2 regions of the Pseudoalteromonas sp. S558 genome follow, and region 2 is predicted to be linked to the other one. Evidence: predicted binding sites of a transcription regulator. Region 2 holds the regulator's gene; the other holds the start of a gene.

Region 1 (3,905 bases), on a different contig from region 2:
CATGGCTGACTCCGTTACATTTGTTATTGAAAGCTTACTTTATGATAAATAAACGTATTTGCCAAGTAAAGTTATCTTACATCAATAGGTGCAGACTCTTTTGCTTTACCTTGTAAAATAGAAATCTCTACACGCCTGTTACGACGACGATCTTCATCTGTATCATTGGGCACCAATGGTCTTGTTTCAGCTCGCCCAACCACCATCATCCGCGTTTTATCAAAACCAGATACTTTTTGTAACTCGCTTGCTACAGCAACAGCTCGCTTAGAAGAAAGATCCCAGTTGTTTATGTACAGCTCATTCGAAACCTGAAAATCATCAGTATGACCAGATACTGTTATCTCACCAGGCACATCTTTTAACAATATGCCAATGTCTTGAATAATGGGTTTAAATTTAGGTTGCAAAAAAGCGCTACCTGAAGGAAAAGACCCATTTTCTCTGATGCGAATAATTATTTGCTGGCCTAAAGACTCAAGCTCTATTGCACCATCAATAATCTGCCTTTCTAATTGCTGAGCAATCTTTTTAACAAGTTCATTTGTTTGTTCTTGATCTGCAGCAGAGATTGCTTGATCAGAAGATTGTTCTTGAGAGGTACTACGAGATTCCCCACCCCGTTTATCACCTCGTTGTTCTTGCCTACCACCTGCAGAACTTTCATCACCGGCCTGAAATTCAAGCATTTGTTGAGTCATTTCTACTGTTTGTTGCTGAATAGTCTCGATTGGTGTGGGCTCTGGTTTTCCTGGCGTAAACTCCATAGCAATAACAGAAGTACCTTTGGGAATATCTTTTACTTCTATTTTATTTTGTACACCAAATGCAAACTTCATTGAACCGGCTATTTGTTTAAATTTAAGTACATCCATTTCAGAAAATGCAAGCAAGAGTACAAAAAAGCACATCAATAAAGACATTAAATCTGCAAAGGTTCCCATCCAAGCTGGAAGCCCTGGGGGAGGACATTTACACTCTTGCTCAGACATGTTTACTCCTCGGTATCAACTTTACGTTTTGATTCAGCTAAGTAGTTTTTCAAAATGCCTTCAATTACTTTTGGGTTTTGACCATCTTGAATACCTAATACAGCGTCTAAAATCAAACGTTGGTTCATTGCTTCTTCGTCTTTACGCAGCTCCAATTTAACTTGGATAGGGATAGCCACTACATTTGCTAAAAAAGCGCCGTATAAAGTTGTTAATAAAGCAACAGCCATCGAAGGACCGATTGATTTTGGATCATCCATGTTAGATAACATAGCAACTAAGCCAATGAGCGTACCGATCATTCCCATTGCTGGTGCAATATCAGCCATGGCTTTAAATAAACCGGCTCCCATTTCATGACGGGTTGACGTTAAAGTTATGTCTTTTTGTAAAGTCGCTCTAACAACGTCAGCATCATGACCATCAACTAACATATCAACGCCTTTACGCATAAATTGGTTCGGTATTTCAGCCTCTTCGAGGGCTAAAAAGCCACCCTTTCGAGCTGAATCAGCAAGTTCAACGGCTTTGTCTATCAACTCCTCTGGCGATTCAATTTTAAACATAAAGGCTTTAGCGGCCACTTTACCAATGCCAAAAAACTGCCCCATGGTGTAGTTCGATAAAACAATAAATATAGAACCACCAAATACAATCACCACTGAAGGAGTGTTGTAAAACATGGCCATTTCGCCACTACTGCTCATAAACATGGACATGACAATTAAGCCAATTGCGCCAAGGATCCCTATAATGGTTGCTAAATCCACATTTCCTCCAAAGGTTTCATGCACTAAGGCCTTATTATAAACTTTTTATCATTAACTGCTTATCGGCAACATATTGAATTGCTTAAGCGGTTTATCTAAATAAAGATAAAAAAGTCTTATTAGTGTAATTTATATTCAAGCTGCATTAATAATTACTTTTATTAAAAGAATTGACCGTGATTAAGCCCTTATTAATGCATACAAGAATAGCATTTGATATTAATAGACGAAAAAAACGTATCATCCTTTGACCTAGTTTAGCATTCCCCCTAAAATTGGCTCCTAAATTTACCACGTAAGCTGAAATAAGATGGCGACTAAAAAACCTGAAAACTTAAGTTTCGAACAAGCACTAGAAGAATTATCGACAATTGTTAGTGATATGGAACAAGGTGATTTATCGCTTGAGCAATCATTAAAACAATTTGAACGCGGAATTGCTCTAGCCAATGCTTCATCTGGTAAATTACAACAAGCAGAGCAAAAAGTATCAATTTTAATGGGCAATGGCGAAAAATCAGTACTTACTAACTTTGATAACGATACGGAATAACTGTGAGTATTAAAGAACAGATTGAACGTGCGCAAATAGATGTAATAGCTACCTTGAAAGCGTATTTCAAACAGTCATTAGATACAGACGAAACGGTAAAAAATGCCACACAATACGGGTTATTTAATGGCGGTAAAAGATTACGCCCATTTTTAGTTTATGCAACGGGCGAGATGTTTGGCGCAAATAAACACGATCTGAATGTACTTTCAGCAGCTATTGAATGCATTCATAGCTATTCGTTAGTGCATGATGACTTACCGGCGATGGACGATGATGACTTACGCCGTGGCCGCCCAACTTGTCACATAGAGTTTGGTGAAGCCCATGCTATTTTAGCTGGCGATGCTCTACAAACTATCGCTTTTGAGTTAATTGCAAATCATCAATTCAAATGCTCAGCACAAACACAAGTAAAGATGATCGCACAATTAGCACATGCATCAGGCCTTAAAGGCATGGTTGGCGGGCAAGGTTTAGACATTGCCGCGACTGACAAAGTCATTACTGCACAAGAGCTGGAGCGGATCCATAAACTAAAAACGGGTGCGCTGATTAACTGCGCTATTATGTTAGGTGCATTGTGCAGTGAAAAAGCAGATAAACACACTTTAGAAAGCTTATCTACTTTTGGTTATGCGATAGGGCTGGCCTTCCAAGTACAAGACGATATTTTAGATGTTGAGGGTGATACGCTTATTTTAGGTAAGCCACAAGGGTCAGATATTGCAGCCAATAAAGCGACATACCCTGCTTTATTAGGTATGCTAGGCGCTAAAGAGAAGGCGCAGAATTTAATACAACAAGCCCACGAGGCGTTAGCAAATATAGATGCTGACACAACACTTCTGGCGTCACTGGCAAATTACCTTATTGAGCGTGATCATTAAGACACCGCTTAAAAGTATTGCACTGAGTACAGACACATTATTACTAAACATTAGTTAATTCTACATCGTATTTTGTATTAATTAATGTTAGCGAAGGATATAAATAAAACCATGACACGTGATAGCAGCAAGTATCCATTACTTAATTTGGTTGACGAGCCGACCCAGTTGCGCGATTTAGCGCAAGATAAACTCCCAGAGTTTAGCAATGAGTTGCGCGACTATTTACTCAACTCAGTATCGCAAAGTAGCGGTCATTTAGCATCTGGTTTAGGTACTGTGGAGCTAACTGTTGCACTGCATTATGTTTATAACACACCTGAAGATCGTTTAGTGTGGGATGTGGGTCACCAAGCTTATCCGCATAAAATACTTACCGGTCGACGTGATTTAATGCATACGATTCGTCAAAAAGACGGCCTACACCCTTTTCCATTTCGTGATGAAAGCAAATACGATACGTTTAGTGTCGGGCATTCAAGTACGTCTATCTCTGCCGCTTTAGGTATGTCGATTGCCGCACAAAAAGAAGGTAAAGGGCGCAAAACAGTTGCCATTATTGGTGATGGCGCAATTACCGCTGGTATGGCCTTTGAAGCAATGAATCATTTAGGTGATGTAAAATCAGACATGCTGATCATTTTGAACGATAACGAAATGTCGATATCTGAAAACGTCGGTGCGTTAACCAATCATTTTG
Region 2 (10,476 bases):
AAAGTACTACAAAACTTATTAAATGAAGGGGTCGCAATACGCGATATGCGCTCAATTGTACAAACCCTTGTAGAGTATGGTCCACGTAGCCAAGACCCTGATGTATTAACGGCTGCGGTGCGTATTTCATTACGTAGACTTATCGTTCAAGATGCGGTGGGTATGTCTTCAGAGATCCCTGTCATAACCTTGGCGCCGGAGTTGGAACAGATGTTGCATCAGTCATTGCAGAATGCAGGTGACGAAGGTGCCGGAATAGAACCAGGTCTTGCTGAGCGACTTCAAATTTCATTAAATGAAGCGCATCAAAATCAAGAAATGGCTGGTGAACCTTCTATATTGCTAACGTCAGGAATGTTACGCACTGTGTTATCTCGTTTTGTTAAGTACACCATTCCTGGATTGAGAGTGATGTCTTATCAAGAGGTACCAGATGAAAGACAGATTAAGATTGTTAGCTCGGTAGGCCAACAATAAGATTTAAACAGGGGTTAAACCATGAAAATTAAACGTTTTTTTGCTAAAGATATGCGCACAGTACTTAAAGAAGTTAAAGATGAACTCGGTGTTGATGCGGTTATCATGTCAAATAAAAAACTAGCTAACGGTGTCGAAATTGTGGCAGCTGTTGATTATGAAAAAACGGCCCCAAAACCAGTTGCTCAGTCTCAAAATACAGCAACAGAGCGCTCTAATCATTTAGCGCAATCGCAAAATACGCACAATTTTATAAAACCGGAACCACAGCGTGCACAGCCTTCACCACAGGCTAAAGTTGCAGATAGTTTAGAAGCATTATTGGAACGCCAATCACCTCGACCTCGTTCACCTGAGCTAGCTTCAATGTTTTCACAATCGGGAATTGATACTACCGAAAATTATCAAGAACCTGTAGCTAAACAACGTCCTAAAAATATGTTTTCACATGAAAATGCAGCGCCGATACGCCCTCAAACACAAGCTGATAGCTTAGGTTTTGATGATTTAGAAAGTGATTTTGATGACCTTGAAAGTCCGATAGCACCTCGTCAGCAAGCTAAAAATAATGAAAGCGTAGAGATGACATCTATGCGTGAAGAAATGAATGCAATTCGTCAGCTATTAGAGCACCAAGTCTCAGGTTTAATGCAACAAGATATGGCGCGACGTGATCCAACGCGTGCATGCATGATTGATCGTTTAATCGGCATGGGAATAGGCAAAGATGTTGCTGAGCAAATGGCGTGTTTTGTACCTGATGATGTTTCTCGCCAGCAAGGTTGGAAAGCTTTATTAGCGATGGTTGAAGATCAAATGCAAACCACGAACAACGAAATACTACGTCAAGGTGGAGTTTACGCATTAGTCGGCCCAACGGGGGTGGGTAAAACAACAACTGTCGCAAAACTTGCTGCACTTGGTGCGCAAAAGTATGGCGCTGATAAAGTTGCGTTAATTACTACGGACACCTACAGAATTGGTGCATACGAGCAACTAGCAACATATGGCCGAATTATAGGGTGTAGCGTAAAGCAAGTTAAAGATGCTAATGAATTGGCTGAAGTTTTATATCATTTACGAAATAAACGTCTAGTATTAATTGACACCGCAGGAATGAGCCAGCGTGATTTACGTTTAACCGAGCAATTAAATACGTTAATGCGTAATCAACGTGTCGATATTCGTAATTATTTAGTATTAAGTGCCACAGCACAAATTAATGTATTACAAGAAACGGTAAGACATTTCAAAAAAGTACAGTTAAGTGGTTGTATTTTTACTAAATTAGATGAATCGTTAAGTTTAGGTGAGATTATTAGTATTGCGATTCAAAATCGTCTTCCAATAGGTTATCTTACTAATGGCCAGCGAGTACCAGAGGACATTCGAGTTGCGAATTCAGAAAAACTAGTAAAAAAAGCTGAGCAATTATATTTAAAAAGAATAAAATCACAACATTCACGACATCAATCAGTGGCGTCGAACACAGTAGGGATGTATGATTAACACAGTATTAGATCAAGCAAGCGGCCTGCGAAAAATGAGTCAAAACAATAATAACGGCGTAAAAGTTATCGCTGTGACCGGTGGTAAAGGTGGAGTAGGTAAAACGAATGTTTCACTAAATACCGCAATCGCATTAGGTCAACAAGGTAAGCGAGTTTTAGTTCTTGATGCCGACTTAGGTTTAGCAAATTGTGATGTGATGCTTGGGCTTCGTGTTGAGCGCAATTTATCGCATGTATTATCTGGTGAATGCGAACTGGATGAGATTTTAGTTGAGGGTCCTGCTGGGATTAAAATTGTCCCTGCAACGTCGGGTTCGCAAAACATGGTTGAATTATCACCTTCTGAACACGCGGGTCTTATTCGTGCCTTTAGCGAATTAAATACCGAATTTGATATATTGATAGTAGACACCGCCGCCGGCATTTCCGATATGGTGCTGAGCTTTTCTCGTGCAGCACAAGATGTAATGGTCGTCGTGTGTGACGAACCAACATCAATAACAGATGCGTACGCACTAATTAAAGTATTAAGTCGTGAGCATGGCGTGTATAAATTTAAAATTGTTGCAAATATGGTTCGTAGCCTTCGCGAAGGCCAAGAATTGTTTGCAAAGCTATCTAAAGTAACAGATCGTTTCCTAGATATTTCTATGGAGCTAGCTGCAACGATACCTTACGATGAAAATATGCGTAAAGCGACACGTCGGCAGAAAGTTATTGTGGAGTTGTTTCCAAGCTCTCCAGCTTCAGTGGCTTTTCGAGCTCTGGCAACAAAAGCGGTCAAATGGCCAATACCGAATCAACCGTCAGGGCATTTAGAGTTTTTCATTGAGAAGCTGGTTAACGGCTAATTATGACAACATTGGTAAATAGAGCTATGGGATATCAATCAACACAAAATTTAAATGTGATTGTTGAGAAACATGCGTCACTGGTTAAAAAAGTGGCATGTCACTTAATTGCTCGTCTACCTCCAAGTGTACAACTCGATGATTTAATTCAATCGGGTATGATAGGACTGATTGAAGCGTCAAAAAACTTTGATGCAACTAAAGGCGCAAGCTTTGAAACGTTTGCAGGTATTCGCATCCGTGGCGCTATGCTAGATGAAATGCGCCGTGGTGACTGGGCTCCGCGTTCTGTACATCGTAAAAGTCGTCTTGTTGCTGAAACGATAAACGAATTAGAAAAAAACTTAAATCGTGAACCTACAGATATAGAAGTTGCTGAAAAACTTGATATTTCGTTAAATGAGTACCATCATATTTTAAACGATGTAAATGCAAGTAAAGTGTTGGGTATAGAAGACCTTGGAATTGATGAAGATGTCATAACTCCAGCAGGTCAAGATTTAACACTAGACAAACCTTTTAATAATGTTAAAAATGAACGATTTAATGAGTCTTTATTAAGTGCAATAAAATCATTACCAGAGCGAGATGCTATGGTGTTATCTTTGTACTATAACGATGAAATGAATTTAAAAGAGATTGGGCATATACTCGATGTTAGTGAATCGCGTGTGAGTCAGATACATGGTCAGGCGATGATTAAGCTAAAAGCAAAAATCAATGACTGGATAAACTAGTAGTAAGTAAATAAAGGTTAAGACCTCACTGGAGGATGTTTTGGATAAAAACATGAAAATTCTTGTCGTTGACGATTTTTCAACAATGAGACGTATTATTAAAAATTTATTGCGTGATTTAGGCTTTACGAATGTTCAAGAAGCAGATGATGGTTCGACTGCTTTACCAATGCTACAAAATCAGTCTTTTGATTTTGTCGTGACGGATTGGAACATGCCAGGTATGCAGGGTATTGACCTTTTAAGGGCAATTAGGGCGGATGACAAGTTAAAACATCTCCCTGTTTTAATGGTAACGGCTGAAGCTAAAAAAGAACAGATAATAGCTGCTGCTCAAGCTGGTGTTAATGGCTACATTGTAAAACCATTTACAGCTGGCACATTGAAGACCAAATTAGAAAAAGTGTTTGAACGCTTAGGTTAATTATAGGGAGAGGCTTATGTCAGCACCTGCTGCGCCTCGAATAACTTTAGAACAAGCGCGTCAACTCGTTGTTTTTTTAGAAAACGACGAGCAAGATAAAGCTGATCAATTAATTTTAGATACAGCGTCTAAAGAGCAGTCAGAGATATTTGCTGAAGTTGGCAAGTTAACGCGTCAATTGCATGAAGCTCTAAAAGGTTTTGAGCTAGATTCGCGTTTAACAAACTTAACAAACGATGCAATTCCGGATGCTAAAAAACGACTTAGTTATGTCATGGAATTGACAGAGAATGCTGCAAATAAAACCATGGATGCGGTTGAGGCAAGTCTCCCTATAACTCAGGAGTTAGCGGGTGAGATAGCAGCCATTAAACCGACATGGGATCGGTTAATGAGTCGGGATATAGAGCTTGGTGAGTTTAAAACTCTGTGCCACAGCATAGATAAGTTTATGAGTAACTCACACAATAAAACAGATGAATTACAAAATTTAATGACAAATGTTTTAATGGCGCAAGATTATCAAGATTTGACTGGTCAAGTTATTCGTCGAGTAATTGAGCTTGTAAGAGAAGTAGAAGAAAGCTTACTTCATCTACTCACTGCGTTTTCTGCGCAGGATGTGGGTACAGTTAATATAGTAGAACAACAAAAAACAGAAGAACCGATTGCCGTACAAACATTAGCAGGTCCCGAGGGCCCTATTATTGATAAAGAATCGCGTAATGATGTTGTGTCTGATCAAGATGAAGTCGATGATCTTTTATCAAGTTTGGGCTTCTAAGAGGAGAGTAACTGCATGTTTGAAGTCGATGAAGATATTTTACAAGACTTTCTTGTAGAAGCAGGAGAAATTCTTGAACTTCTATCCGAACAGTTAGTTGAACTGGAAAATAATCCAGAAGATACCGAACTATTAAATGCTATATTTCGAGGCTTTCATACAGTAAAAGGCGGTGCCGGATTTTTAGCTATGACAGAGCTTGTTGATGCTTGTCATGGTGCAGAAAATGTATTTGATTTGCTCAGACAGGGCGTTCGAACTGTAAACTCTGAATTAATGGATGTTATCTTACAAGCATTAGACACCATTAATGAAATGTTTGCGACAATTCAAAACCGTGATAAGCCTGAGCCTGCAGATCCTCAATTACTTGAAGTCCTACATAAATTAGGGTTACCTCCAACGGAAGATGAGTTATCTGGAGCATCTTCTGAAATTACAGCAGACGAACCTGAACAGGCTGATGTCGTTGCCACAGAAAACGGTGACAATAACACTATCAGCTCACAAAGCCCTGACGACGACCCATTTGCATTCGATGAATTATTTAGTAGTTCGGCTTCGCCAGCCGCCGAATCGCAAATTGATGAAATTACAGAAGATGAATTCGAAAACTTACTTGATGAACTGCATGGTAATAACCAAAGCTCTGAGACTAAGAAGCCTGTAAGTACTACTTCTAGTAGTGACATTACTGATGACGAGTTTGATAATTTATTAGATGAGTTACATGGTGTTGGTAGTTTTGGCACTGTTGATGTACAAAAAAGTGAGCCAGTTGCTTCGCATACGCCGCAAGAAACAGCGCCTGTCGCCAATAACTCAGGCTCTTCTGATGATGATATTAGTGACGCTGAATTTGAATCCTTATTAGATGAATTACATGGCAAAGGCAGCGCACCTAAATCTGTAGAAAGTAATCATCCCGTAACTGCAAAGCCTGCACCTCCAAAACCGGCTGTTCAGGCAAAGAAAGTTGAGCCTGCGCCTGTTAGTAAGCCCGCTAATAAGCCTGAAGCAAAAGCACCAAGTCCTGCTGCTCCAAGCCCAGCCGCAGCTCCGAAAAAGGCAGTCGCGCCCGCAGCTGAAACTACAGTACGTGTAGACACTAAGCGCCTTGATCAAATTATGAATATGGTTGGTGAGCTAGTACTTGTGAGAAATCGCCTCGTTAGTTTGGCCACCAATTCTGAAAGTGAAGCGATGGGTAAAGCAATATCAAATTTAGATGTTGTAACCGCCGATATTCAAGGTGCGGTTATGCAAACCCGCATGCAACCGATCAAAAAAGTATTTGGGCGTTTTCCTCGAGTTGTTCGTGACTTGGCGAGAAGCTTAAATAAAGATATCAATTTATTACTGGTCGGCGAAGAAACTGATTTAGATAAAAACTTGGTTGAAGCGTTAGCCGATCCGCTCGTGCATTTGGTCAGAAACTCAGTCGATCACGGCATTGAAATGCCAGATGTACGTGAAGCATCTGGAAAATCAAGAACAGGTACTGTTACGTTATCAGCGTCTCAACAAGGCGATCATATTTTGCTTACTATCAAAGATGATGGTGCTGGTATGGATGCTGAGAAACTCAAGAAAATAGCAATAGCTAAAGGTGTACTTGATCATGACCAAGCAAGTCGACTTTCAAACACTGAAGCTTACAACTTAATTTTTGCACCAGGCTTTTCAACAAAAGAAGAAATTTCGGATATTTCCGGACGTGGTGTTGGAATGGATGTTGTAAAAACAAAAATCACCCAGCTTAACGGTTCTGTAAGTATTGAATCAGAGTTAGGTGTTGGTACAACATTAGAGATTAAAGTACCGTTAACGCTCGCAATACTTCCAACGTTAATGGTTGTTGTTGGTGCACAGACATTTGCATTACCACTTGCTGGTGTTAGTGAAATATTCCACTTTGATTTAACTAAAACAAATGTTGTTAATGGTCAGTTAACTGTTATTGTCCGCAAAAAAGCGGTTCCATTGTTCTACTTGGAACATTGGCTTGTAAAAGGGGCCGATCGTTCTTTGCGTAAAGATCAAGGTCATGTCGTGATTGTTCAAATAGGCACGCAGCAAGTTGGTTTTGTAGTGGACTCGTTAATAGGGCAAGAAGAAGTTGTAATCAAACCTCTTGACGCTTTATTACAAGGCACTCCCGGAATGGCTGGCGCTACAATAACTTCTGATGGTGGAATTGCATTGATTTTAGATGTTCCAAGTATGCTAAAACATTACGCGAACTGACAATAAGTAGGTGTAGTATGCACTACACCTACGTCTAAACTAAATAAGAGAGCTCAATGGTTGTTAAAGTCTTAGTTGTTGATGATTCGAGCTTTTTTCGCCGTAGAGTAAGCGAAATTCTCGAACAAGACAACGATATTAAAGTAATTGGCTTTGCTGTAAATGGTCGAGAAGCTGTTGAAAAAACTGAGCAATTACGCCCTGACATGATCACGATGGATGTTGAGATGCCGGTCTTAGATGGTATCAGTGCTGTTAAAGAAATAATGGCAAGCAATCCAACCCCTATTTTAATGTTTTCGTCGCTAACACGTGATGGTGCTACAGCAACACTAGATGCGCTAGATGCTGGAGCAATGGACTTTTTACCTAAAAAGTTTGAAGACATTGCCCGTAATAATGATGATGCAATAAAGCTTTTACAAACAAAAGTAAAAGAGATTGGCCGTCGTCGCATCCCTCGTTCATTTAAGCCTTTAGTTCCGGCTAAGTTAGCACCAACATCCCTAGCGCCGAGTATAAAGCCATCAATAGTTGCTAAAGAGACTAATATACGCCAGCCAGATAGAAGCTTTCAACGCTCAGCAGTGCAGCCTAAGTCATCAGTAAATGCTTCAACAATTCGCACTAGCGGTAAACATTATCAACTACTTGCGATTGGCACATCTACTGGTGGGCCTGTGGCACTGCAAACTATTTTAACTCAGTTACCAGCTAACTTCCCGCACCCCATTTTGTTGATTCAACATATGCCTGCGGCATTTACACCGGCATTTGCGACGCGCTTAAATAGCTTATGCAAAATTAAAGTAAAAGAAGCACAACAAGGCGATCGTTTACAAGCTGGAACGGCTTATTTAGCACCCGGTGGTCAGCAAATGATGGTTGAGGGGCGTGGAGCTGCAAAAACGTTAAGAGTTTTTGAAGATCAAAGCGAACGAATCACTTATAAACCAAGCGTCGATGTAACATTTGCAAGTGTAGCGAAAGCTTATCAAGGCGATGTGTTAGCAATAGTGTTGACTGGTATGGGAGCTGATGGGCGTGATGGAGCAAGAATGCTCAAACAAACGGGTGCAACGATTTGGGCACAAGATGAAAATAGTTGTGTCGTTTATGGTATGCCACAAGCATTAGTAAATGCTGGGCTAGCCAGTGAGATCTTAGCGCTTGATGACGTAGCTGTGAGAATAAAAAGAGAAACTGGTTGTGGATAAGCTTTCTATTCTAGGGCTACTTATTGCGCTAGGATCTATAGCAATTGGTTACTCTTTGGAAGGGGGCGTTGCATCTGCATTATTTAATGTCCCTGCGCTCGTTATAGTGCTTGGTGGTACATTGGGTGCTGTGATGTTACAAACATCTGCAAGCACCTTTAAAAAAATGCTAAAAATAAGCCATTGGGTTTTTTTCGCTCCACAATACGATATAGACGAAGCAATTGAGCAAGTTAAACGTTGGTCGCACAAAGCCCGTCAAGAAGGCTATTTGGCACTAGAAAACGAAGCGTTTATTCATCCTGATATCTATGCCGCCAAAGGGCTTGGTTTATTGGTTGATGGTTGTTCTGAGCAAAAATTACGAGACACACTCGAAATAGACTTATTACTTGAACGCGACAGATTATTAGAGGCAGGGCGTGTTTATGAAGCAATGGGAGGCTACAGCCCAACCATTGGTATTTTAGGGGCTGTACTAGGACTTATTCAAGCGATGTCTTTCATCACTGATCCGCAAAAGTTGGGTGAAGGTGTGGCAACTGCGTTTATTGCTACAATATATGGTGTCGGTCTTGCTAATATTATTTTTTTGCCGATGGCAAATAAGTTAAAACAACGGATTGAACAAAAAATGCTTTATCATGAAATGCTTGCTGAAGGTGTTATCGCGATAAGCTTAGGTGAAAGCCCGCTAAATATTGAATTAAAGCTTGAAGCCTACCGTGTAGAACGTCCTAACTTAGCCCAAGAGTAATCGCTATGTTACGCCGCCGCTTACGCAATGTCTCTTCAAAAAGCCAACATACCGAACGCTGGTTAGTCTCTTATGCTGATTACATGACCATTATGTTTGCATTCTTTGTGGTTATGTATGCTATTGCAATCAGTAAAGAAGAAAATTTTCAAATATTGTCAGATTCACTTGAACATGTTTTTGATAAATCTGCACGCCAATATTCACAAAATGGTGAAGGTGTAAACGGTAATGGTATTCTTACTGATAGAGTAACTCCTGAACAAGAAGTGCTTTATGGCGAGAGCATTCAAAAACAAGATCAAGGTCCTGAACTACTTGATGGACAAAGTGATACTAGCAATATACAGCAAAAGTATTTAGGAAAACCTTTAGATAGCTTGTTAACAAAATTACAATCAGCACTTATTGACGAAATTCGTGATGGTGAAGCAAATTTAGAGTTAAACCAAGATTGGCTAATTATTGAACTTAGCTCTGGAATGCTATTTTCAAGTGGCAGTTCAGTCGCTCATTTACGAGCTAAACAAGTCGTCAAACTCGTTAAAGATATTATTGCTCCTGTAGATAATTATATTAGAGTGCGTGGTTATACTGATAATGAAACTATTCGTAATGAAATATTTCGTTCTAATTGGGAGTTATCGGTAGCAAGAGCAACATCAATTTTAGTTGAACTAGAAGAGTTAGGAATAAACTCTGCGCGTATGGCAATAGAAGGTTATGGGCAATACTCTCCTCTTGCAGATAATAGTACAGAGCAAGGGCGAGCTGAAAATCGCAAAGTTGTCATTGCACTTTCTAAGTATGGATTACCACCTGTTATTGGCGTTGATAAATCAAAGCCAGAGAGTCAAAAAATAGAACCAGAAATTGAACTCCCTTCAGATGACGATACAATAAAAATAATTCGTTTACCTCATGGTGGTGTCCGCATCACTACTCGTAGCGAACAGTAATTAGGATGTAATGTGAAAATCTGGACTGTGGCAAATCAAAAAGGTGGTGTGGGAAAAACAACAACAGCAGTGAGCCTTGCCGGTATTCTTGCTTTGCGAGGTAAGCGGGTATTACTGATTGATACAGATCCACATGCATCATTAACCTATTATTTTGGTATTGATTCAGAAGATTTAGAAATTAGCGTATATGATATTTTTGCCCGTGGTACAAGCATGCAAAGTGAAGAAATACTTCAATCACTCTGTCCGTCAACGCTCGAGAATTTGGATATTTTACCCGCGACTATGGCAATTGCCACACTCGATAGGAGTATGGGTAATAAATCGGGTATGGGGTTAATATTAAAAAAAACGCTTGCAAAAATTAGTGACCATTATGATTATGCAATTCTTGATTGCCCACCCGTGTTAGGCGTGTTAATGGTTAATGCACTTGCGGCAAGCGAGCGTATTTTAGTTCCCGTACAAACTGAATTCTTGGCTTTAAAAGGACTTGATAGAATGATGCG

Evidence for each region. The regulator FliA, encoded in region 2, starts transcription of late flagellar genes. The targets are predictions, from matches to a motif close to CTAAAGNTNNNNNNNNNNNNGCCGATA.
Region 1: a site for FliA is predicted at 1,823-1,849, ahead of pomA (flagellar motor protein PomA). Genes of this name have one in related genera too.

What each region holds. Positions count from the first base shown of each region.
Region 1 is NZ_PNDU01000238.1:11,030-14,934, reverse strand. It holds gene CWB66_RS15585 (flagellar motor protein MotB) at 72-992, opposite strand; gene pomA (flagellar motor protein PomA) at 995-1,762, opposite strand; gene CWB66_RS15575 (exodeoxyribonuclease VII small subunit) at 2,073-2,315, shown strand; gene ispA ((2E,6E)-farnesyl diphosphate synthase) at 2,318-3,205, shown strand; gene dxs (1-deoxy-D-xylulose-5-phosphate synthase) at 3,317-3,905, shown strand, end outside.
Region 2 is NZ_PNDU01000137.1:12,618-23,093, reverse strand. It holds gene flhA (flagellar biosynthesis protein FlhA) at 1-477, shown strand, start outside; gene flhF (flagellar biosynthesis GTPase FlhF) at 499-1,986, shown strand; gene CWB66_RS10830 (MinD/ParA family ATP-binding protein) at 1,979-2,839, shown strand; gene CWB66_RS10825 (RNA polymerase sigma factor FliA) at 2,866-3,576, shown strand; gene cheY (chemotaxis response regulator CheY) at 3,617-4,000, shown strand; gene CWB66_RS10815 (protein phosphatase CheZ) at 4,017-4,784, shown strand; gene CWB66_RS10810 (chemotaxis protein CheA) at 4,800-7,031, shown strand; gene CWB66_RS10805 (protein-glutamate methylesterase/protein-glutamine glutaminase) at 7,088-8,248, shown strand; gene CWB66_RS10800 (flagellar motor protein) at 8,241-9,005, shown strand; gene CWB66_RS10795 (flagellar motor protein MotB) at 9,011-9,964, shown strand; gene CWB66_RS10790 (ParA family protein) at 9,977-10,476, shown strand, end outside.